4 regions of the Mesorhizobium sp. M1A.T.Ca.IN.004.03.1.1 genome follow, and region 2 is predicted to be linked to each of the others. Evidence: predicted binding sites of a transcription regulator. Region 2 holds the regulator's gene; each other region holds the start of a gene.

Region 1 (5,959 bases), on a different contig from region 2:
CTGGGAGAGATGGCGGGGGAAGCCGATGATCTCGTTGGCGCGTTCCAGCACCTGCCGCGACAGCGGATCGGCGCGGTCGAGGCCGCCGGCATTGGCTTCCCTTTCGCCGAGCTCCGAGGTCGACCAGCCCCAGATGGTGCTCGACAGGGCGCTCCGGACGTCTTCGGACAAGCCCATGGCCTTCGCCACCTCGCGCAGGGCGGAGCGGCCGCGATAGCTGATGACGGCGGCGGCCAGCGCCGTGCGCTTGGCGCTGTATTTCTCGTAAATATAAGCGATGACCTCGTCGCGCCGTTCATGCTCGAAGTCGACGTCGATGTCGGGAGGCTCGTTACGTTTCTCGGAGATGAAGCGCTCGAAGAGGGCATCGATCCGGTCAGGGCCGACCTCGGTGATGCCGATGCAGAAGCAAATGACCGAATTGGCGGCCGAGCCGCGCCCCTGGCAAAGGATGCCCTTGCTGCGGGCGAATTTCACGATGTCATAGACGGTCAGGAAATAGCGCGCATAGTTCAGCCGCTCGATCAAAGCGAGCTCGCTGCCGATGCGCCGCAGCACTTCTTCCGGGACCCCGGCCGGATAGCGCACGGCCGCTCCTTCCCGCGCCAGGCGTTCGAGCTCGGCCTGCGGTCCGAGGCCGGATTCCGTCGGCTCGTCCGGATAATTGTATTCGAGGTCGCTGAGCGAGAAGGTGAGCTCGTCGGCGAAGCGCAGCGTCTCCGCCAGCGCTTCAGGGTGCCGGCGGAAAAGCCGCGCCATCTCCAGCGGTGTCTTCAGATGACGCTCGGCATTTGCCGTCAGCTCCAGCCCGACCTCGGAAACCGGCGTGTTGAGGCGGATCGCGGTCAGCACGTCCTGCAGCGGTCGGCGGTCGGCGGCATGATAGAGCACGTCGTTGGTCGCCATCAGCGGGATGTGCAGATGTTGGGCCATCGCCGCCGCCTGCTCGATGCGGAAGCGGTCGTTGCCGCCGTAATCAGGCGCCACGGCGAGCCGAAGCGCGGCGCCGAAACGATCCTTAAGCCGGCTAATGAGCGTCAGATTGTCTTCCGCGCCTCCCGACAGGTTGGGCAGGATCGCCAGCGACATCAGATCGCCCCATTCGAGAAGGTCGCTGAGTTCGAGCAGCGTCGCGCCCTTCTCGTTCTCGTCGCGCAGATTGGCCTGCGTCAGCATGCGGCAGAGATGCCCCCAGCCCTTGCGGTCGCGGGGGTAAGCCAGAATGTCCGGCGTGCCGTCGCAGAAAACCAGGCGGCAACCGGGATGATAGGCCAGCTTCTCGACCCTGGCCTGCTGCCAGGCGCGCACGACGCCGGCGACCGTGTTGCGGTCGGCAAGGCCGATCGAGGAAAAGCCATAGAATTTCGCCGTGACCACCAGTTCCTCGGGCTTGGAGGCGCCGCGCAGGAAGGAAAAGTTCGACTGGATGCCGAACTCGGCATAGGGGATGGCGGTCAGCGCGTTCATGCGAAGACGCCGTGCATGAACCAGCGCGGCGCGGCCTGCGAGGCGCTGCTGTAGAGGCCCTGGCGGTAGAGCCAGTAGCGGCGCCCCTCGCTGTCCTCGATGCGGTAATAGTCGCGCGTCGGCGCCTCTTCCTCGCCGGGCATCTGCCGCCACCATTCGGCGGCGATGCGCTCCGGCCCTTCAGCGCGGGCGACGCGGTAAAGCGCGCGCCGCCAGCGGAAATTCATCGGCGGGCCCTCGGGGATCTCGGTCGCCGGCACCTCGATCGGCTCGGGCGAGCGGAACAGCCGTACCGGCCGCTCCGGCGGGAAGATGGTCATCGGAGGTGCTGTCCGGTCGGGCTTCGGCGGCATGCGCCTTTGCGGCGCCTCTGCGAAAGGAACCGTGGTAACGGCGCGCTCCGGCAGGTGGCTATCGACGATGACCGGCTTCAGCACGGCGGCTTCGCCGAGACGGGCACGCACGCGGTCGGCGAATAAAGCGATGTCGGCGTCATCGTCGCTTGTCTCGCCGGCAAGGTCGCCCTGGAGCATGTCGAAGGCGGCGACCGAAAGCACCGACAGCCGCACGAGGTCGAAGCCGAAGCCGGCATCGATGGTCTGTTCCAGCGCGGTCAGCCGTTCGTGAAACAGCTTTCGGATCAGCTGCGGCTCGCGCATGGGGCGCGAGGTGCCGACCGCGATGCGGCTGACGAGGCCGTCGACGCGAAAGAGGAGAAGGGCGAGCGCCCGCGCGCCTTCGCCGCGGCGCTCGAGGTCGGCCTTCAAGGCCACGGCAAGCCGGCTCACCAGCCGCTCGATGTCGTCGGTGAGCACGATCGGCTCGGCAAGATGGCGCTCGACCGAGAGCGGCGCCACGGGAAGGCGCGGCGACACCGCCTCGTCGAGCCGGCCGAGCGCCTGGTCGAGGCGCAGAAGCAAGGTGGCGCCGAAGCGGCGGGCGAGCGGCGCGCGGGGTGCGGCCATCACCGCCCCCGCCGTGCGCAGGCCGACGCTTTCCAGGCTGGCGCGGGTTTCGGGCGCGATGCGCAGCGCCGAAAGCGGCAGGGGCGAAAGCAGCGCCGCCTCCTCGCCGCCGGCCACAATGCGGTCGCCGTGGAAGCGCGCCGCCGCCCAGGCGGCGCCCGGCGTCGAGGCGAGGCCGGCGCGAACATCGAAACCCTGCTGGAAGAAACGGGTGAGGATCTCGTCCTGCATGGCCCGCTCGCCACCAAACAGGTGCGTGCAGCCGGTGACGTCGAGAAACAGCCCGTCCTCGCCGTCGATCGCCACCAGCGGCGTGTAGCGGTCGCACCAGTCGGCGAGGCCTTCGAGCAGGCGGCGGTCGGCTTCCGGGTCGGCCTCCACCACATCGATCGACGGATGCATGGCGCGCGCGTCGGCAATGCCCATGCCGCGCTTCAGCTTCAGCGCCTCAGCCCGCTCGTCGAGGGCTGCGATGCGCTGGGCGTTGCTGTCGCGATGGCTGATCACAAGCGGTGGGCAAGATGGGGGCAGGTGATGCGAGGGCCGGGAACGCCAGGACCGCCCCAGACGCTGGCGCAGGATCCGCTCCGCGCAAAGATAGGGGAACCACAGCGACAGAATTCGCTGCCCGCTCTTCCTCGGGCCTTCTTTCGGCAAAAGCGTGCTCATCGGGGTTCCACTCCAGTGTGAATTGTCCGGGCAGGGCCGTGCGGCTCTTGCCGATATCGACGGTGAAGGCGGGGCGGCCGATCGAGCCGGCCAGCGCGCCGGCGAGCGTTTCGCGGCTCGCCGCGGGCGCTGCCGAAACAATGAGGCGCACGGGCGCCGCGGTGGGCTCGGCCTGGCCGGCCTGACGCAGCAAAAATACTGGCCGGCCGGCGCTCTGGGCGCGGGCGTGCAGCCGCCGCGTCGCGGTAAGGTCGAGAAGCCGCGGGCTGCCGCGGATCTCGAGGAGGACGGCGGCGAAGGCCGTCATGCGGGCGGCCTCCTCGGCGATCCACAGCGCGTCGAGCAGTTTCGGCGCTTCGGAAAACAGCAATTGTTCGGGCTCGATGCCGAAGAAGGCGTGGAGGCCCCTGGCATAGGGAAAGCCGGCCTCGCGGAAAATCTCCGCCGTTCCGATCCAGAGGACCGGCAGGCCCTGCTTCTGTTGGAGGATCAGGCTGGCGAGCGACAGCGCAAAGCCGGCCACGGCGCCGGCATCGCGGGTCTCCAGCCCATGGATTTCACTGAGCGCCGCCTTGGGCAGGCCGCCGCCGAGGGCGGTGTCGAGGCGTTCTACGCCGGTATGCAGGAAGGCATCCGGCGAGGCCACAGCGAGGCCGCGCCGGACGATGGTGATTTCGGGGGTGACATCCGATCCCGCGGCATCGCCAGCTATTTGTTTTTTTGCAAGTCCGGACGAAAAACCGCTTCGCACTGTTCCTGGAATCGCTTTTGGCGCGCCGGAAGCCGGCGCTTCCAGGCGCTCGGGCAGCGTTCCCTCGATCTTTGCGATCTGGCGGCGCAGGGCAAAAACAGTTTCCCGCGCCACGACGCTTATCGCCATGACGTTCACTTTCGGCAGCACTTGTTCCTGTTATGTTCTTATAGATTCCAGAGGGGCCTGGAAGAGTCAAGCGGAGTCGCAAGGAATTTATTCCTTCGGCTTTCAGCTTCCAAGACCCAGCCAGCCGGGCCCATTTGCCTCGACAGGCGCGAAAGCCTATATGCCGAGGTCAAAGGAAACCTCATGGCCCGCATCTACAAGACCCGCATCTGGCACGACCAACTCTCGCCATCGATGGACGAGATGGAACTTCTGGCGCTGGAGGCCTACGCCCATCTGCCGGAGGAGTTCCGCAAGCTCACCGGCGAGATCATCATCCAGATCGCCGATTTTCCGACCGACGAGATCATGGACGACCTGTCGCTGGAGACGCCCTTCGACCTGCTTGGCCTGTTCGAGGGGCGCGGCATCGCCGAGCGCTGGAACCCGCAGACCGGCGAGGGGCCGAACCGCATCACGCTCTATCGCCGCGCCATTCTCGACTATTGGGCCGAGAACGAGGAGACGCTGGGCGACATCGTCACTCACGTGCTGATCCACGAAATCGGCCACCATTTCGGCCTGTCGGACGACGACATGGAGCGGATCGAGGAAGCGGCCGAGCAGGCAGCGGCGGGGTGACGAATGAGAGGGCTGCCGCCCTTTCCTACCAATCGCTGAGCTTGGTGTCCGAGGTGTATTCCTGGCCCTCGATATCCTTCACCACGGCCTGGCCGCAGCGCATCGACTTGGTCGTCTTGTCATAGGCATAGGTCGGCGAGCCGAACAGGTGCCAGCCTTTGTTCAGGGCCGCCGTCACCTTATGGCAGAAAGTGGAATCGTCCGGACCGGACAGAAAGCGGTAGAGTTTCATTTTCGACCCTGTCGTGACCAATGCTTGTCTATCTTTCCTGGAATCGCTCGAGCGCATCATGCGCCGATGATTGCGGCCTTCGCCAGAAGTTTCTCGGCATCCGCCAGATGCAGCCGCTCGACCATGCGGCCGTCCAGCGCAATGACGCTTTTGCCGGCATTTTCGGGCCGTGAGAACGCCTCCCTGATCGCCCGCGCCCTGGCCAGCGCCTCCGGCGCCGGCGCAAAGGCGCGGTTCGCGGGCTCGATCTGGGCGGGGTGGATCAGCGATTTGCCGTCAAAACCCATGGCGGCCGCCTCGGCGCATTCCCGCGCGAGGGCGTCGAGGTCGCGAAAATCGTTGGCGACGCCGTCGATCACGTCGAGGCCGCCGGCGCGGGCGGCGAGCACAAGCTGCAGCAGCCAGGGCGTGAGATAGCGCCGGTCGGGCGTTGCCGAAATGCCAGTTGCCTTCACCAGATCGTTCGTTCCGGCGACGAAACAAGCGAGGCGGGAAGAGGGATCGCGGCCAAGCTCGGCGATGGCGCCGACGTTGAGCAGCGCCTTGGGCGTCTCGATCATCGCCCAGAGTTTCACGGTATCTGGGGCGAAATTGTCGTCGAGCAGGTCGCCGGCCTCGAGGATGTCGCGCGGCGTGCCGATCTTGGGCAAAAGAATGCCGTCGGGCTCTGCCTTGGCGACGGTCAACAGGTCGTCGATGCCCCATTCACTGCCGAGCGGATTGATGCGCACCACCATCTCGCAGCGGCGCGCCGGCCGCGCGGCGAGGATGCCGGTAAGCTTGTCGCGGGCGGAAACCTTGTCGGCCAGCGCCACGCCATCCTCGAGGTCGATGATGACCGCGTCGCAGGCCAAGGACGGGATCTTGGCCAGCGCCTTGTCGTTCGAAGCGGGCACGTAGAGCACCGAGCGGCGCGGGCGGTAGGTGTCAGAGGTCATGGCCGATCTATGCAGGCTGGAGACGAGTGAGGCAAGGCGCGGCACCATAGAACTCATTTGCGTTCTGGCTAATTGTCGAAGCCGGCGCCGCCCCTCATTGCCCTGCCGGGCATTTCTCCCCGTATAGTGACGGGGAGAAAGGGCCTGGCCGCGATGTCGGCTCCTGCAATGCTGGCGATTGGCGAAG
Region 2 (5,959 bases):
TGCCCGAATGGATCATGCCGGTGGCTGAGACGCTGAAGGCGCTGGGTACCGATCATGCCTGGATCGTGCACGGCGACGGTTATGACGAGATCACCACCACGGGCGAGACGCAGGTCGCAGAGCTCGCCGGCGGCGAGATCCGCACCTTTACCCTCACTCCGGAAGCGGTCGGACTGAAGCGGCATAACAAGGAAGATCTGCGCGGCGGCGAAGCGGCCTACAATGCCAGGGCATTGCGCGATATGCTGGGCGGCGCTGCCGGCGCTTATCGCGACACTGTGCTGATGAATGCCGGCGCCGGGCTGGTGGTGGCCGGCAAGGCGACGACGCTCGGCGATGGCATCGAGGCAGCAGCGCAGGCCATTGACAGCGGCCGGGCGCTGGCGGTGCTCGACAAGCTCATCGAGATTTCGAACGGTTAGAATTTTGTCCGATATCCTGCGCAAGATCGAAGCCTACAAGCGCGATGAGATCGCCGCCGCAAAGCTCAGCGCGCCGCTTGCCGAGGTCAAGGCGAAGGCCAAGGATGCGGAACCCCCGCGCAGCTTCCTTGCGGCGCTTGAGGCCAAGCGGAAGGCTGGCGGCTTCGCGCTGATTGCGGAGATCAAGAAGGCCAGCCCTTCCAGGGGCTTGATCCGCGCCGACTTCGACCCGCCGGCGCTCGCCAGGGCCTACCAGCAAGGCGGTGCTGCCTGTCTTTCGGTGCTGACCGACGCACCGTCCTTCCAGGGCGCGCCCGGCTTTCTGACCGCAGCGCGCGCCGCCGTTAGCCTGCCCGCCCTGCGCAAGGATTTCCTCTTCGACCCGTATCAGGTTCATGAAGCCCGCGCCTGGGGCGCGGACGCGATCCTCATCATCATGGCGAGCGTCGACGACGCCTTGGCCAGTGAATTGGAAGCCACGGCCTTCGATCTCCGCATGGACGCGCTGGTCGAGGTGCATGACGAACAGGAGATGGAACGCGCGCTTCGCCTCTCGTCGCGGCTGATCGGCATCAACAACCGCGATTTGAGAACCTTCGAAACCAGCCTCGACGTTTCCGAGCGGCTTGCCGCCATGGTCCCGGACGACCGGCTGCTGGTCAGCGAGAGCGGCATCTTCACCCATCAGGACTGCCGGCGGCTGGAAAAGAGCAAGATCGGCACCTTCCTCGTTGGCGAAAGCCTGATGCGGCAGGCCGACGTGGCCGCCGCGACCGCCCTTCTGCTGACGGGCAAGGCGCCGGCCGAGGCCGTTTGAGGATGCCCGCGCTTACGCATCTCGGCGCCAAGGGCGAAGCCAACATGGTCGATGTCGGCGGCAAGGCCGAGACGACGCGCACGGCCATCGCCGAAGGGTATGTCACCATGCAGCCGGAAACGCTGGAGATGATCCTGGCCGGCGACGCCAAGAAAGGCGACGTGCTGGGCACGGCGCGCATCGCCGGCATCATGGCGGCCAAGAAGACGCATGAGCTCATCCCGCTTTGCCATCCCCTCCTTCTCACCAAGGTTGCCGTCGAGATCGAGCCCGACCACGCGCTCCCTGGCCTGAGGGTCAGCGCGCTTGCCAGGGTTACCGGCAAGACCGGGGTGGAAATGGAGGCGCTGACCGCGGCGTCGGTCGCCTGCCTCACCATCTACGACATGGCCAAGGCAGCGGACCGCGCCATGGCGATTTCCGGCATCAGGCTGGTCGAGAAGACCGGCGGCAAGTCGGGCGACTACAAGGCAGGTTCTTAGCATGGCTTTGCTTCCGGTCGCCGAGGCGCTCCAACGCCTGTTGGACGGCGCGACCGCGCTGCCAGGCGAAAGCGTGCCGCTGGCCGAAGCAGCCGGCCGGGTGCTGGCCGACCCGGTGGTGGCTCTGCGCACCCAGCCGCCCTTCAATGCGTCGGCGATGGACGGCTATGCCGTACGGGCCGCCGACGTAGCCTCGGCGCCGGCCCGGCTCTCCGTGATCGGCATGGCGCCCGCCGGGCGTGGCTTCACCGGCTCTGTCGGCAAGGGCGAGGCCGTGCGCATCTTCACCGGCGCGCCGCTCCCCGAAGGCGCCGATACCATCGTTATCCAGGAGAATGTCCGCGATCTCGGCGGCGGCGGCATCGAAGTGACCGAGCCGACCGCGGAGGGACGCAATGTCCGTCGCCGCGGCCTCGACTTCTGCGAGGGCGACCTGCTCCTCGAAAAAGGCCGCCAGCTCGATCCGGCGGCGCTTTCGCTGGCGGCATCGGCCAACCATCCGAGTCTCAACGTGGTGCGGCAGCCGCTGCTCGCCATCATCGCCACCGGCGACGAATTGCTGCCGCCGGGCAGCGCGCTCGGCCCCGACCAGATCATCTCGTCGAATGCCTGTGGCGTCACAGCTACGGCCCAGTCGGTCGGCGCGCGCTCGCTCGACCTCGGCATCGCCGCCGACCGCAAGGACGCGATCGCGGCCCTGGTCAAGAAGGCGGTCAAGGCCGGCGCCGACGTCATCGTCACGCTTGGCGGCGCCTCCGTCGGCGACCACGACTTGATCCATGACGTGCTGACCGGCGAAGGCATGCAGCTCGACTTCTGGAAGATCGCCATGCGTCCCGGCAAGCCGCTGATGTTTGGCCGGCTCGGCGACATTCGCTGCATCGGCCTGCCCGGCAATCCGGTCGCAAGCCTGGTCTGCTCGCAGCTGTTCCTGAAGCCGCTTCTGGCGCGGCTGGGCGGCCGGTCCTGCCGTCAGGAAATCCGCACGGCCCGGTTAGGCGTCGCAATGCACGCCAACGATCTCAGGCAGGACTATGTGCGCGCCGTGGTCCGCGAAGATGCGGGGGGGTTGATCGCAACACCGTTCGGCATCCAGGATTCCTCGATGTTGAGGATGCTCGCCGATGCCAATGGCCTGATCGTGCGCCAACCCTTCGCGCCGACAGCTGAAGCCGGCGAGGAATGCAGCGTTCTGATGTTACGCTGAACAAAACGTCAACACATTCACTAAACTTTAAACGGTTGCGGAACACAACTGGAACAGATAGTGTTTGTTCTGGGTTTGTTTTTCTGATTCTGGTTTCAGAACCCATGGGGGCCGCCATGCTGACGCGCAAACAACATGAACTGCTGATGTTCATCCATGAACGGCTCAAGGAGAGCGGCATTCCGCCGTCTTTCGATGAGATGAAGGAAGCGCTCGACCTTGCCTCGAAATCGGGCATCCACCGCCTGATCACGGCGCTGGAGGAGCGCGGTTTCATTCGCCGGCTGCCGAACCGGGCGCGTGCCCTTGAAGTGCTGCGCCTACCTGACTCGATCGCGCCCGGCCTAAATGCGGCGAAGAAATTCTCGCCGAGCGTCATCCAGGGCGGCCAAGGCAATCTCGGCCGCCAGATCAAACCCGCGGCGCCCGCCCGCACGCCGACGCCCAGCAATGACGACGACGCCGGTTCAGCCGTCTCCATCCCGGTGATGGGTCGCATTGCCGCCGGCGTGCCGATCGACGCCATCCAGCACCAGACGCATTCGATCACAGTGCCGCCGGACATGATCGCGGGCGGCGAGCACTACGCGCTCGAGGTCAAAGGCGACTCGATGATCGAGGCCGGCATCTTCGACGGCGACACGGTCATCATCCGCAACGCCAGCACTGCGAGCCCCGGGGAGATCGTCGTGGCGCTGGTCGACGACGAGGAGGCCACGCTGAAGCGCTTCCGCCGCAAGGGCGCCTCCATCGCGCTCGAGGCTGCCAATCCGGCCTATGAGACGCGCATCTTCGGTCCCGATCGCGTCAAGGTTCAGGGCAAGCTCGTCGGGCTCATCCGCCGCTACTGAGGGGCTGCGGCTTGGCTTCCGGCTTCTCGGGCTTCTTGTAAGGCGCCAACCCCCTCGCCTCACGCGAGTAGCGCCGCTGTTCGTGCCAAGGGCGGTACGGTTTTTCGACGGCGTATTGAATGGTTGCTCGCGCCGTCGCCGATTGCGGATCGAAGAAGACGGCGGCACTGCCGTCGCGCGCGAGCTGCCGCTTGGTGACAACGAGGACACGCGGATCGCGGCAGGGATTGTAGGCCGTGGCGTCGTTGATGACGATGAGGTCTGCGAAGTCGCAGGCAGGCCGGGCAGCTTCGCGGTTCTCGGCGAGCGCGACGATCGCGCCTGATGGATGCCGGCCAATGCAGAGATCGCCCGTGCAGTAAAAGGGCGATCCAGGCGGCAGGTCGACCGGATCGGCCAAGTCCAGCGTGCCCTTGGCGAATGTCTCCGGCGGCACGATCGTTTCGGCCTTGAGCGCACGTTTCCAGTTATCGGTGGTGAACTCGTTGGAGCGGGCGCGATTGATGGCGAGTTCGCCGCCGCCGATCGGCATCGCCACCAGATGCGCGTCCTCCGAGATCAGCAGGTCCGGCGTGCGCACCTGCGGGATGATCATGACGGCCGCGGCAGCGAAAGGAATTGCGGCCAGCCTGAGCCACGTAGTCGCCATCGTGGCGATGACGAGCGCGATCGTCGCCAGCAGCACCGAATGGATCGAGATCAGGCCCACGGCATCGACCGGCGACCACTCCGAAATCCAAGCTGAGATCGCGATCATCGCCGCCAGGCCCTTGCCCATCAAATAGAGGAAGGGCCCGTCGAAGCCGAACGGCATCATGACCGCGCTGGCGACGGCGAGAAACATCACGATCGTGACGATCGGCATGATCGCGAGATTGGCCAGCAGGCTAAGCGGCGAGACGCGCTGGAAATGCCAGATGGCAAACAGCGCCGTGGCACTTCCGGCAATGATCGACGTCATCGCGGCACCACCTACTCCGACTGCCAGTTTGTGCGACATGAACCGCAGGAACGAACGCTTTGCCGGCGGCGCTCTCACCTTGCCGGCGCGGTAGTCGGACCAGCCGGCATAGGCGCCGACAAGGGCGGCGGTTGCCGCGAACGACATCTGAAAGCTCGGGCCAACCACTTCATGCGGCGACACCAGGATGACAGCGATGGCCGAGATCGCCAAGTTGCGCATCGTCAGCGCGGCGCGGTCGAAAAGCACGGCGATCAGCATGACGGCCAGCATGATGAAGCTTCGCTCGGCGGCGACCACCACGCCGGAGATGACGAGATAGGCGGCGATCGACATAAGCGCGATTGTCGCGGCATATTTCTTCACCGGCCGGCGTGACGAAAAATCCGGGAACAGCGCAAAGGCGCCGCGCAGCAGAAGCATGACCGTGCCGGCGACCAGCGCCATGTGCAGACCCGAAATCGAGATGATGTGATAGATGCCGGTCCGCCGCATCGCCTCGTTGATGTCCTCCGGAATGCCGGCGCGCACGCCGACGATCAGTGCGGCGGCAATTTCGCCTTCGGGTCTGCCGACGGTGCTTCTGATGTGGTCGGCAATATTTTCGCGCGCGTTCTCGATGGCCGAGGCGATGCTCGTCTGGCCGATCGGGTCGGTTGGCGGAATGAGTTTCGGGTCGCCGAGGAAAAATCCGCTGCCGCCGATGCCGGAAAAATAGCTGTCGAAGGAAAAATCATAACTTTCCGGACGGACCGGCCCTGTCGGCGGCAGGAGCCGCGCGTAACCCGTCACCAGCGATCCGGCCTTCATGCCGGCCGGGATCCTGCGTGCCGAGACCCTGACGCGATCCGGTGCGTAGCGCAGCTTTGGATGCGCGGTCGAGACGAGATCGATGGTCAGCCTGACGCGGCCATTGGCCATTTCCTCGGCGATGACGACGCGGCCTGTCAGCCGCGTCTGGATTTCGGAGCCGAGCATCGGTGTAGCGGCGCGCCAGGTCTCGACCTTCGCGGCGACGAAGCCCAGCGCGCAAAACAGCGCCGCCATAAAGACCAGGTGTGTCTTCAGCCAGGGACGCGAAACCGCCGCGCATAGAGCCATCAGCGCCACCGCCGCCAGCGGTCTGTAAAGATCCGGCTCGGCGCTCAAGGAATAATAGAGTATCACGCCGGCGGCCAGGAACACCGGCACCAGCAGGAAGCCGATGCCGCGGTCGAGC
Region 3 (5,959 bases), on a different contig from region 2:
CGAGGGCGAAGAGCAGCGCTGCTGCCGCCTGCAGCCGGTAGGAACTGGCAAGCAGCGCCACCGCCAGCAGCGCCGTGAACACGCTCAGGTGAATACGAAAATGCGAGAACGAATCGAGGGCCGGATGCAGCGCGCCGAGGAATCCGGCCAGCAGCGCGGCCGTGAGTGCCGTCATCGCCAGGAATGCCACCCCAGCCGTCATGTTTGAGCGCGCGCCGCCTGTTGTCATGGTCAGTCGTGTTCTGCCGAATGTCGCCGGCATCTTTTTGCAGCGACATACTCTCGCTCAGGCCTGCTTATCGGCAAAATTGCGGCCCGGGCAAGACGATGAGTTGCCTCGGCTACTGGAAAGCAGTCTCGGAGAAGCTTCTCAACTTGCGCGAATGCAGCCGCTCCATCGGCATTTCGGCCAGCTTCTCCATCGCCCTGATGCCGATGGTGAGGTGCTGCGCCACCTGCCGCTTGTAGAATTCCGTCGCCATGCCGGGCAGTTTCAGTTCGCCATGCAAAGGCTTGTCGGAGACGCACAGCAGCGTGCCGTAGGGCACGCGGAAGCGGAAGCCGTTGGCGGCGATCGTCGCCGATTCCATGTCGAGCGCGATGGCGCGCGACTGCGAAAGGCGCTGCACCGGTCCGCGCTGGTCACGCAGTTCCCAGTTGCGGTTGTCGATGGTGGCGACGGTGCCGGTGCGCATGATGCGCTTGAGATCGTAGCCGGAAAGTCCCGTTACCTCGGCGACCGCTTCCTGCAGCGCCACCTGGATCTCGGCCAGCGGCGGGATCGGCACCCAGACCGGCAGGTCGTCGTCGAGCACATGATCCTCGCGCACATAAGCATGGGCCAGCACATAGTCGCCCAGTGCCTGCGTATTGCGCAGGCCGGCGCAGTGGCCGAGCATCACCCAGGCATGTGGCCGAAGCACCGCGATATGGTCGGTGATGGTCTTGGCGTTGGACGGGCCGACGCCGATATTGACCATGGTGATGCCGCCATGGCCCGACTTCTTCAGGTGGTAGGCCGGCATTTGCGGCAGGCGCTGTGGCGGGGTGCCTTCGCTCGCCGCGCCGGCCCCGGCCTTAGTCACGAGGTTGCCCGGCTCGACGAATTCGCTGTAACCGCCGCCGCCGCTCTCCATCAGCTCGCGGGCCCGCGCCACGAACTCGTCGATGTAAAACTGGTAATTGGTGAACAGCACGAAATTCTGGAAATGCTGCGGGCTGGTCGCCGTGTAGTGCGTCATGCGGTGCAGCGAATAGTCGATGCGCTGGGCCGTGAACGGCGCCAGCGGCCTCGGCTCGCCGAACGCCACCTCGAAAGTGCCGTTGGCGATCTGGTCGTCCGTGCCGTCGAGATCCGGCACGTCGAACAGGTCGCGTATCGGCCGCCTGATCCGCTCGGCAGCCGTGCCATCGACATAGGTGCCCTCCAGGAAGGCGAAATGCAGCGGGATCGGCGTCGTCGATTCCGACACCGTGACCTGGACGCCGTGATTGCGCATGATGAGCCGAAGCTGCTCGACGAGATAGTTCTCGAACAGCTTTGGCTGGGTGATGGTGGTGGCAAAATGCCCGGGCGTCGGCATATGGCCGTAGGCCTGGCGCGAGTCGATCTGCGTGAACGAGGTGGTGGTGACGCCGATCTGCGGATAGAAGGCCCGGTAGCGCCTGCTCTCGTCGCCGCCGGCGGCGAGCTTGGCGAAGGAATCGCGCAGGAATTTGGTGTTGCGGTCGTAGAGCGCCTCCAGCGCCGCGACCGCCTTCTTGGCGTCGTCAAAACTCTGCCTGCCGAAAGGCTCCGGCATGACGACCGATTCGATGGCTTGGGGGTAGATTCGCTTTTCCATGGCCCAATATAGGGATTTGGAAGAGCGCTTGGGAGGGGGAGGCGGGCGCGAAGCCCGCCTTGCGGAGTATTTTTCTCTGGCCGTGTCAGCCACGCTGCAGGCTGACCAGCAGCACGAAGCCGATGCCTGCCTTCTTCGGCGTTGGCGCCTCGATGACCGAACCGGCGTCGGCGCGCATCATCGGCACCGCCAGCACAGGAGCGGCAAGCACCATCAGGATGAGCATCGCACGCGGCAGGAGCCGAAGAGCTTTGAGGGTGGAGGCAGCGATGCGGTTCATGGTGGTCGTTCCGGTTTCGAGTATTGGTCGTTTCAGCGGCCGAAATGGTTCATGCAGTCCAGCCGGCAGGTATCGGGCCATTCGCGGTGAGCGCGCCGGACGGCCGGCTTCGGCCACGAGGATGGCGAAGAACATGCCGAACAGGCTCATCAGCAGGCAGACGATGGTGAAGCGGCGGACAAGCATTGGTCTCTCCTTCAATGGCGAGGAGAATGCCCGAACGCCTCTGAACCGGTTCTGAGACCGGTATTCATCTGCGGTTCAAATTGGCTGATGGGGTCATGACCCGGCCAAGGCCTGCGAAATGCCTTGTCCAGCGCTGCGCTCAGAAACGGCGCTCAAAAAGAAAACGGGGCGCCGGGCCCCGTTTTTGCATCGTCATCCGTTCGACTGTCAGAGCTTGTGCCAGGTCTGGGTCTTGCAGATCAGCCCGCCCAGAACGCAGCCGCTCATTTTTAGCGAGGTGCCGGAAAGCGTCGCCTTGCCGGAATAGGTCTTGTCGGTTTCCGGGTCTGTTATTGTGCCGGTGTACTTGTTGTCGCCGGTCGCCTTGAAGGAGCCGATCGTCTTGCCGGCATATTTGCCGGACTTGAGCGTGATGGAAAACGCCCCGCCGCCGGCGATCGCCGCTGTCGATCCGGCCTGCGTCTTCCAATTGCCCTCGATCGGGTCGGCCGACGCGGCGCCTGCCATCATCAAGGTGGCCGCCAGGGCCAGGCTGACTTTTCGAAACATGCTTGTCCTCCCTTTAGGGTTCCGGCGGGCCTCGTTCCGCCTCTCTGTCCCTTACGCAAACGTAAAGCTAATCCAGCCATCGCCAAAACGAAAGCGGTGCCGCGACGGAAGCTTGTAAGGATTTCGGCCGCGTCGGTCGCTGGAAATGAACGGATGGCGAAAAAGGCTTCGGTTTCCGTGGTTAGCGAAGTCTTGATTCCCGCGCCTCAAATTTTCGACGAATTTGGCGCAGATCGGCTGAATTGCTGGATTCCTATGCTTAACGGTTCTTCGCGTTTACCTCTTGTTTTAGCTTTGTTTTCTTCAAATTAAGCAAGCCATTTAACGACGGATTCAAGGCGAGCCGTCATCCTCGAAAGCATCGAAAGAGCGGCCCGCCCAGGGGAATTCCAGGGACAGAAGGAGGCAGCTCTCGGGAGCAGACAGGGGATTGAAATGGCACGCTTTGAAATGCTTGAAGCCGGCTTCGGCGCCATGGGGGCAACTGCCCAGGCCGACATTCTTTTCGAACTGGGCATGATGTATGCGACCGGCCGCGATTGCGAGACCGACGTCATTGCCGCCCACAAATGGTTCAACATCGCCGCGATCAAGGGATCGCTCCGCGCCGCCGAGCTGCGCTCGGAATTGTCGGCATCGATGTCGAAGGCCGAGATCGCCAAGGCGCTGCGCGAAGCGCGCGAATGGATGACGATGCACTGATTTTGCGGGGTAAGGGCCGGAAGCTCTTAAGGGACAAGGCCGCAAAAGGCCGGTTAACCAGACCAAGAACGCGGCAGGTCAACGAACTCAAGCCGTGCGACAACACAGGGAAGCGAGCGGGTTCAGGTGCGCGGGGCGCCGGGAAGCTCGACTGCAAAAGCCGCGACCGGCCGGGACAAGGCCGGCGCGGCTTTTGCATTTGCGCAGTCTCCGGCTGTATGGGAACGGCGGCTTGGCCCAAGAACTCCCCGTCGGAATGAACCAAATCCCGATACATTGTGCTCTCGACAGTTCCGGCGAAGGGTGAAATTGTCCCGGCTCTCTGGAAGAAGCGTGGCCGGAACGGCCGCGCGCAAGTGGAGGAGTTCTATTGTCATGAAAAGATTGGGTATTTTGAGCGCGGCCGCATTGGGCCTGACGATGAGCGCATCGGTTGCCTTCGCCGACGACATCACGATTTCGGTGGTCGGCCCGATGACCGGGCAGCTCGCCAACATCGGCGACCAGTTCAAGCAGGGCGCGCAGGCCGCGGCGGATGCCATCAATGCCGCCGGAGGTGTCAACGGCAACAAGATCAAGATCGACATCCAGGACGACCAATGCGATCCGAAGCAGGCCGTGTCGGTCGCCAACCGTATCGTTGCCAACGGCGTCAAGTTCGTCGACGGCCATGCCTGCTCGGGCTCGAGCATTCCCGCTTCCGCCGTCTACGCCGAAGCCGGCACCCTGATGATGAGCCCGGCCTCGTCGAATCCGGAACTGACCGACGCCGCGGCCAAGGCCGGCTGGCCGACGATCATGCGCCTCTACACGCGTGACGATGCGCAGGGCGCTTTCATCGGTCCATGGATCGCCAAGAAATATGCCGGCAAGAACGTCGTCGTCCTGCACGACAAGAGCGCCTACGGTCAGGGCGTTGCCGATGCTGTCAAGGCGACCATGAATGCCGGCGGCCTCAAGGAGGTCGACTATGAAGGCATCAATGCCGGCGAGAAGGACTATTCGGCTTTGGTCACCAAGCTGAAAGAGCTCAAGGCCGACGTCGTCTATTTCGGCGGCTACCATCCGGAGGCCGGCTTGATCCTGCGCCAGGCAGCGGAGCAGAACGTCAAGTTCCAGCTGATCATGCCGGACTCGATCGCCTCGCCGGAATTCTGGCAGATCGCCGGCCCGGCCGGTGAAGGCACAATGTTCGTCTTCCCCTCGGATCCGCAGTCGAAGCCGGAAGCGAAGGAGGCCGTGGCCAAGATCAAGCAAGGCGGCTTCACACCGGAAGGTTTCACGCTGTTCTCCTATGCAGTGATCCAGGCGGTGGCCGAAGGCGTCAAGCGCGCCGGCACCGACGACCCGGCCAAGGTCGCCGAGGCGCTGAAGGACGGCAAGCCGATCAGCACCGTGGTCGGCGACGTGATCTTCGACGAGAAGGGCGACCTGAAGAACGCCAGCTACGACATCAACCAGTGGCACGACGGCAAATACGCGCCGATCAAGCCGTAATTCGTTCTGCAGATCGATTGGAAATGGCCGGGATTTGTCCCGGCCGTTTTCGTATGTGCCTTGGCACTGATTTGGAGGCCAGTTCGGCGCTCTACGGCGCCCCCCTGGAGTCCTGCCGCCCCAGCCAGTTTGTCCCGTTGCCGATCCAAGGCGACCGGCAGCTCAGCCCCGTGCGTCCTCGAACCGCACCAGCACCGTGCCGTCGCTCACTTGCGCGCCTTCGGCCGCGATCTCGGCAATCACCCCATCATGGGGTGCGGCGATCGTGTGCTCCATCTTCATCGCTTCGAGGATTAGGAGCGGCTGGCCCTTGATAACGGTATCGCCCGCTGCCGCGCGCACCAGCTTGACCGATCCCGGCATCGGCGCGCGCAGGCTGTCCGACGCGGCCGCGGCCTCATCCGCCTTGGCCAGCGGATCCGGCACCGTGAATGTATATCCGACCGCTCCTTCGAACACCGTGACATGGCCCGGCCAGCGCGCGCTGCGCGGCATGCTCCTGAGGTCGTGCGCGTTGATCGCGTCATGCGGCGCCTCCAGCGCCACCTGGAAGCGGCCGTCAGGCCGCGCCGATACCCGGGCCAGGATGTTCTCCTCGCCGTAACGCAACCGGGTGCGGCGCGCCAGCGTATGGAAATGCGCATAGCCGGCGAGCGAGGACCACGGATCGGCGGCCGGACCCGCCGTGCTTGCGTCGGTCGCTGCCAGCGCCGCCGCGGCGATCGCTTCATCGCTTGGCGGGGGAACAGCGACGAGAGCATCCTGATGCCGGCCGATCAGGCCGGTGTCGATATCGCCCGCCGCGAAATCGGCGTCGGCGGCGAGTGCTGCAAGGAAGGCGGTGTTGACCGTCGAGCCGGCAACTTCGGTTCGGGCCAGCGCCTTGTGCAGCGCGCCAAGC
Region 4 (5,959 bases), 110 kb from region 2:
AGCCAGCGATCGGTGAGCGCTTTGCCTTTGCCGGACCAAACGCGCCGATCGAGTGCGAAGTGCTCGAGGCCGAGCCCGGCAAGCTGCTGCGCTATTCCTGGCGCGAGCGACCGGGCGTGGACACTGCCGACCGGCTACCGGCATTCGACCGTGCCATCTTCGAAAGCATTGTCACCTTCACGCTCGCGCGCACGGTTTCCGGCGGCACGCATCTCAGAATCGTCCATGATGGTTTCGCGACGGTCGCGCAACCTGTCGTCGCCGTTTCCGGCGCCGGCTGCGGGATTTCGCTCCACGCGCGCAAGAGCCCAGCTGCCGCCAACGCGCCAAGCATGATGCTGCGCGCGGCTTGACCAAAGAACCGAGGAGATCTGCGATGAGCGCCTTTGCCAATCTCGTGCCGATGGTGATCGAGCAGTCGAGCCGCGGCGAGCGCGCCTTCGACATTTTCTCGCGGCTGCTGCGCGAACGCATCGTCTTCATCAACGGCGAGATCAATGACGGCGTGTCGGCGCTGGTCTGCGCGCAGCTCCTGTCGCTGGAATCGGACCATCCCGACAAGGAGATATCGATCTACATCAACTCGCCGGGCGGCGTGGTGACCAGCGGCTTCGCCATCTACGACACCATGCAGTACATCTCCTGCCCGGTGTCGACGGTGTGCATGGGCTTTGCCGCCTCGATGGGCTCATTCCTGTTGATGGCAGGCTCGCCCGGTCGGCGCATCGCGCTGCCCAACACCAGGATCGTGCTGCATCAGCCGCTGGGCGGCTTCCAGGGCCAGGCCTCCGACATCCAGCGCCACGCCGAGGACATCCTGCGCACCAAGCGCCACATGACGGAGCTGTACGCCAAGCATTGCGGCCGGACCTATGACGAGGTCGAGCGCACGCTCGACCGCGACTATTTCATGACCGCCGAGGAAGCGAAGGCCTGGGGCCTCGTCGACCATGTCTACGACACGCGCAAGAAGGCGGCCTGACCGCGCGGCAAATTGATTGCGGCGCATCTGGCCTCGCCTTCGGCGCGCCTCTATAGTTCGCGCATGATCCGAGCGCGTTCCTTGACGAATCTGGGTTTTGCCGTTGTCGCAGTCGCCGGCGTGCTTGCGGTCGGCACCGCCGCTTTTGCCGACGACAATTCGACACAAAAACTGCCCGGCGTGAGCAGCGACTACCGTATCGCCAAGCCCGCGCCGCAGCCCGAGCCTGACGACTCACTGCCAGCCGGCAGCAACGGCACGTTCAAGATCGGCGACACCGATGTCAGGATTTCGGGTAGCATAACCATCGACATGGCAACGGGCGCCATCAGGCCTCCCAACCACTGAAGCTTACCCCGCATTGCGGACGCCGGCGACGGACCTTCGACTCGCAAAATGCAAGCCCCGCCACTGCTTCCGCAGGTGGACGGGGCTTTCATGGATCTGAAACCCAATTTTAGCCGGGAGTGGACTGCCGGCGTTCTGTTTCGGATGCAACGCGGCTTTCAGCCGACGATCCGACTATGGTCTCTGATTGTAGGAATCGGCAGGTCACGTTTTTCGGGTGGCGCTCACGCCTACCCTGGCACTATGCCCGCCGCGGCTCCATCGCTTCGTGGAGCCTCAAGGGACTGTCCGGTGGCGTCATGCTCCGCTCCTGGTCCGTTGTGGCAATGTCGTCCGAAGCGCAAATCGCTGAAGCCTGCGGCGTCTCGCAGGCCACCTCTGGGTGACGAGGCCATCGACAGACGGCCGGCTTCGTTGACGCCTTTGAGACTGCCCCCATGGGTCCGAGACGTCAACCGTTGAAGAGCCGGTTACAGAAAAATGTGATCGATCGGAGGTTACGTCCAGGTAAGTCGAATGCCTTCGACTGATCGGTCGCGACGGTTTTTGCAGCCGCTGTTTCCACAGCGCTTTGTCAGGAGGGTGTTCGGCCTTTGTTCTTTCCGCTTGCCCGCTCGCGCGAAAGGCGGTTAAACGCTTTGGTCGAGATTGTGGCGTCTCTCGACGCGGCGACGAGATTACCTACATAGGGGATGGCCGGGACAAACCCGCCAATCCAGCAAATTCCAGACCTGAGGCGGCGACCGGCGATGGCCGACCAAAAATATCTTTCCATTCGCGGCGCGCGCGAACACAATCTCAAGAACGTCGATCTCGACCTGCCGCGCGACAGCCTGATCGTCATGACCGGCCTGTCGGGATCCGGCAAGTCGTCGCTTGCCTTCGACACCATCTATGCCGAGGGTCAGCGTCGCTATGTCGAAAGCCTTTCGGCCTATGCCCGCCAGTTCCTGGAAATGATGCAGAAGCCGGACGTCGACCAGATCGACGGCTTGTCTCCCGCCATCTCGATCGAGCAGAAGACGACGTCGCGCAACCCGCGCTCGACAGTCGGCACCGTCACCGAAATCTACGACTATATGCGCCTGCTCTTCGCCCGCGTCGGCATTCCCTATTCGCCGGCCACCGGCCTGCCGATCGAAAGCCAGACGGTCAGCCAGATGGTTGACCGCGTGCTGGCGCTGGACGAGGGCACGCGTCTCTACCTGCTGGCGCCGATCGTGCGCGGCCGCAAGGGCGAATACCGCAAGGAACTTCTGGAGCTGCAGAAGAAGGGGTTCCAGCGCGTCAAGGTCGACGGCGTCTTCTACGAGATCGCCGACGTGCCGGCGCTGGACAAGAAATACAAGCACGACATCGACGTGGTCGTCGACCGCATCGTAGTTCGCGGCGATCTGGCGACGCGGCTTGCGGATTCGATGGAGACGGCGCTGAAGCTCGCCGACGGGCTTGCGGTGGCCGAGTTCGCCGACAAGCCGCTCGACGCCAGCCGGACGGGCGAGGACTCGGTCAACAAGTCGAAGAACGAGACGCATGAGCGCATCATGTTCTCGGAAAAATTCGCCTGCCCGGTGTCCGGCTTCACCATTCCCGAGATCGAGCCCAGGCTGTTCTCCTTCAACAATCCGTTCGGCGCCTGCCCGACCTGCGACGGCCTCGGCAGCCAGCGCGCCATCGACGCCAACCTCATTGTGCCGGACGAGAATGTCTCGCTGCGCGACGGCGCCATCAGCCCGTGGGCGAAATCGACCTCGCCCTATTACGCGCAGACGCTTGAGGCCTTGGGCAAGGCCTATGGCTTCAAGCTCGGCGACAAGTTCAAGGATCTGAGCGCCGAGGCGCAGCAGGCCGTGCTGCACGGCACGGGCGAGCGCGAGATCACCTTCCAGTATGACGACGGCCTGCGCTCCTACAAAACGACCAAGACCTTCGAGGGCGTCATCCCCAACCTCGACCGGCGCTGGAAAGAAACGGAATCGGCCTGGATGCGCGAGGAGATCGAGCGCTTCATGTCGGCCACCCCCTGCCCCGCCTGCAACGGCTACCGGCTGAAGCCGGAAGCGCTCTCAGTCAAGATCGCCGGCAGGCACATCGGCGAGGTCACGGAGCTGTCGATCCGCAAGGCCGACCGGTGGTTCACCGATCTGCCGGCGCAGCTCAACGAGAAGCAGAATGAGATCGCCGTCCGGGTGCTGAAGGAAATCCGCGAGCGCCTGCGTTTCTTGAACGATGTCGGCCTCGACTATCTGACGTTGTCGCGCAATTCCGGCACGCTGTCGGGCGGCGAGAGCCAGCGCATTCGTTTGGCTTCGCAGATCGGCTCCGGCTTGACGGGCGTGCTCTACGTGCTGGACGAGCCGTCTATCGGTCTGCACCAGCGCGACAACGCGCGCCTGCTCGATACGTTGAAGCACCTGCGCGACATCGGCAACACGGTGATCGTCGTCGAGCATGACGAGGACGCCATCCTGCATGCCGATTATGTCGTCGATATCGGCCCGGCCGCCGGCATCCATGGCGGTGAGATCATCGCGCAAGGCACGCCGCAGCAGATCATGGCGACGCCCGCCTCGATCACCGGGAAATATTTGTCGGGCGAGCTCGAGGTCGCGACGCCGGCGGTGCGCCGCGAGGCGAAAAAGAACCGGCGTATCAAGGTTATCGGCGCGCGCGGCAACAATTTGAAGAACGTCACGGCGGAGATCCCGCTCGGCACTTTCACCTGCGTCACCGGCGTCTCCGGCGGCGGCAAGTCGACCTTCCTGATCGAGACGCTGTTCAAGGCGGCCTCACGCCGCATCATGGGCTCGCGCGAGCATCCGGCCGAGCATGATCGCATCGAGGGCCTGGAGTTCCTCGACAAGGTCATCGATATCGACCAGTCGCCGATTGGCCGCACGCCCCGCTCCAACCCCGCCACTTATACCGGCGCCTTCACGCCGATCCGCGATTGGTTCGCCGGTCTGCCGGAGGCCAAGGCCCGCGGCTATCAGCCGGGCCGTTTCTCCTTCAACGTCAAGGGCGGCCGCTGCGAGGCGTGCCAGGGCGACGGCGTCATCAAGATCGAGATGCACTTCCTGCCCGACGTCTACGTCACCTGCGACGTCTGCCATGGCAAGCGCTACAACCGCGAGACGCTGGACGTGCTTTTCAAGGGCAAGTCGATCGCCGACGTGCTCGACATGACGGTCGAGGAAGGCGTCGAGTTCTTCTCGGCGGTGCCCGGCGTGCGCGACAAGCTCGAGACGCTGAAGCAGGTCGGGCTCGGCTACATCCATATCGGCCAGCAGGCGACGACGCTCTCCGGCGGCGAGGCGCAACGCATCAAGCTGGCCAAGGAACTGTCGCGCAAGGCGACCGGCAAGACGCTCTACATCCTGGATGAGCCGACCACCGGCCTGCATTTCCACGACGTCGCCAAGCTGCTCGAAGTGCTGCATGAGCTGGTCGACCAGGGCAACACGGTGGTGGTGATCGAGCACAATCTCGAAGTCATCAAGACCGCCGACTGGGTGCTCGACCTCGGCCCCGAGGGCGGCGACGGTGGCGGCGAGCTGGTCGCCTCCGGCACCCCGGAAGCGATCGTGCGCGAAAAGCGCAGCTACACCGGCCAGTTCCTGAAGGAGCTTCTGGAGCGGCGCCCCGGGGGCAAGCGCGAAGCGGCCGAGTGAGCGAGTGGGTCGGCAAGCGTTTGGAACAGTCTCGAATGAAGATCAGGCAAGCGCTTGCAGGTGATCTCCAAGCTGTCGTCGCGATAACCACGGACGCCTACGCCCCCTACACCGCCCTGTTCGGCGCGCCACCGATCCCGGTGACCGAGGACTATGCGCCCCGCATTGCGCGCGGCGAGGTCTGGCTGCTGGAGGATGGTTCCGATCTGGCCGGGCTGCTTGTCCTCGAGCGGCACGACGATCATGCCATGATCTTCAGCGTTGCCGTTTCGCCGGCCTTCCAGGGCAGGAAACTCGGCATCGCGCTGCTCGACTTCGCCGACGAGCAGGCGCGGTCATGGGGCGTGCCGGAGGTGCGGCTCTACACCAATTCGCGCATGGAGCGGAACATCGCGCTCTATTCGGCTTACGGCTATCGGGAAACGGGTCGCCGCGCCAACCCTTACCGGCCAGGATGGATATTGGTCGACATGGCCAAGCCGGTCGACAAAGCAGCCTGAGCCGCATTCAAAACTCGGAGGAGGAAGACTATGAGCCAAGGAAAGATCCGCTCCGGCATGGGCGGCTGGACCTTCGAGCCCTGGGACACCTCCTTCTATCCGGAGAAGCTCGCCAAGGCCAAGCAGTTGCACTATGCCAGCCGCCAGGTGCCGAGCATCGAGGTCAACGGCACCTACTATTCCAGCTTCAAGGAGCCGACCTTCGTCAAGTGGGCGAACGATACGCCGGACGGCTTCGTCTTTTCGCTCAAGGGCAACCGTTTCGTCACCAACCGCCGCGTGCTCGGCGAGGCCGGGGAATCGATAATGCGCTTCCTCGGCTCGGGTATTGTCGCGCTCGGCGACAAACTGGGACCGATCCTGTGGCAGTTCGCGCCGACGAAGAAGTTCGATGCGGACGATCTCGAGGCCTTCCTGAAGCTGCTGCCCGACAAGCAGGACGGCGTGCCGCTGCGCCA

Evidence for each region. The regulator LexA, encoded in region 2, represses DNA repair genes until DNA is damaged. The targets are predictions, from matches to a motif close to TGTTCNNNNTGTGTTCNG.
Region 1: the regulator LexA is predicted to act here: its motif matches at 4,004-4,021, upstream of EOD29_RS18220 (metallopeptidase family protein).
Region 3: the regulator LexA is predicted to act here: its motif matches at 3,144-3,161, upstream of EOD29_RS06985 (sel1 repeat family protein).
Region 4: the regulator LexA is predicted to act here: its motif matches at 1,914-1,931, upstream of uvrA (excinuclease ABC subunit UvrA).

The regions. Positions count from the first base shown of each region.
Region 1 is NZ_RZTV01000005.1:232,293-238,251, reverse strand. Features, by position in the region: gene EOD29_RS18235 (error-prone DNA polymerase) at 1-1,467, opposite strand, end outside; gene EOD29_RS18230 (DUF6504 family protein) at 1,464-2,939, opposite strand; gene EOD29_RS37170 (hypothetical protein) at 2,881-3,981, opposite strand; gene EOD29_RS18220 (metallopeptidase family protein) at 4,165-4,602, shown strand; gene EOD29_RS18215 (DUF1737 domain-containing protein) at 4,628-4,834, opposite strand; gene EOD29_RS18210 (CoA ester lyase) at 4,891-5,772, opposite strand.
Region 2 is NZ_RZTV01000008.1:19,251-25,209, forward strand. Features, by position in the region: gene trpD (anthranilate phosphoribosyltransferase) at 1-422, shown strand, start outside; gene trpC (indole-3-glycerol phosphate synthase TrpC) at 424-1,239, shown strand; gene moaC (cyclic pyranopterin monophosphate synthase MoaC) at 1,242-1,721, shown strand; gene glp (gephyrin-like molybdotransferase Glp) at 1,723-2,928, shown strand; gene lexA (transcriptional repressor LexA) at 3,045-3,779, shown strand; gene EOD29_RS22565 (ComEC/Rec2 family competence protein) at 3,763-5,959, opposite strand, start outside.
Region 3 is NZ_RZTV01000002.1:211,042-217,000, reverse strand. Features, by position in the region: gene EOD29_RS07005 (endonuclease/exonuclease/phosphatase family protein) at 1-175, opposite strand, end outside; gene EOD29_RS07000 (AMP nucleosidase) at 342-1,802, opposite strand; gene EOD29_RS06995 (hypothetical protein) at 1,930-2,124, opposite strand; gene EOD29_RS06990 (DUF2147 domain-containing protein) at 2,518-2,859, opposite strand; gene EOD29_RS06985 (sel1 repeat family protein) at 3,295-3,561, shown strand; gene EOD29_RS06980 (ABC transporter substrate-binding protein) at 3,937-5,058, shown strand; gene EOD29_RS06975 (acetyl/propionyl/methylcrotonyl-CoA carboxylase subunit alpha) at 5,221-5,959, opposite strand, start outside.
Region 4 is NZ_RZTV01000008.1:129,056-135,014, forward strand. Features, by position in the region: gene EOD29_RS23165 (SRPBCC domain-containing protein) at 1-353, shown strand, start outside; gene EOD29_RS23170 (ATP-dependent Clp protease proteolytic subunit) at 377-982, shown strand; gene EOD29_RS23175 (hypothetical protein) at 1,064-1,330, shown strand; gene uvrA (excinuclease ABC subunit UvrA) at 2,080-5,001, shown strand; gene EOD29_RS23185 (GNAT family N-acetyltransferase) at 5,037-5,501, shown strand; gene EOD29_RS23190 (DUF72 domain-containing protein) at 5,532-5,959, shown strand, end outside.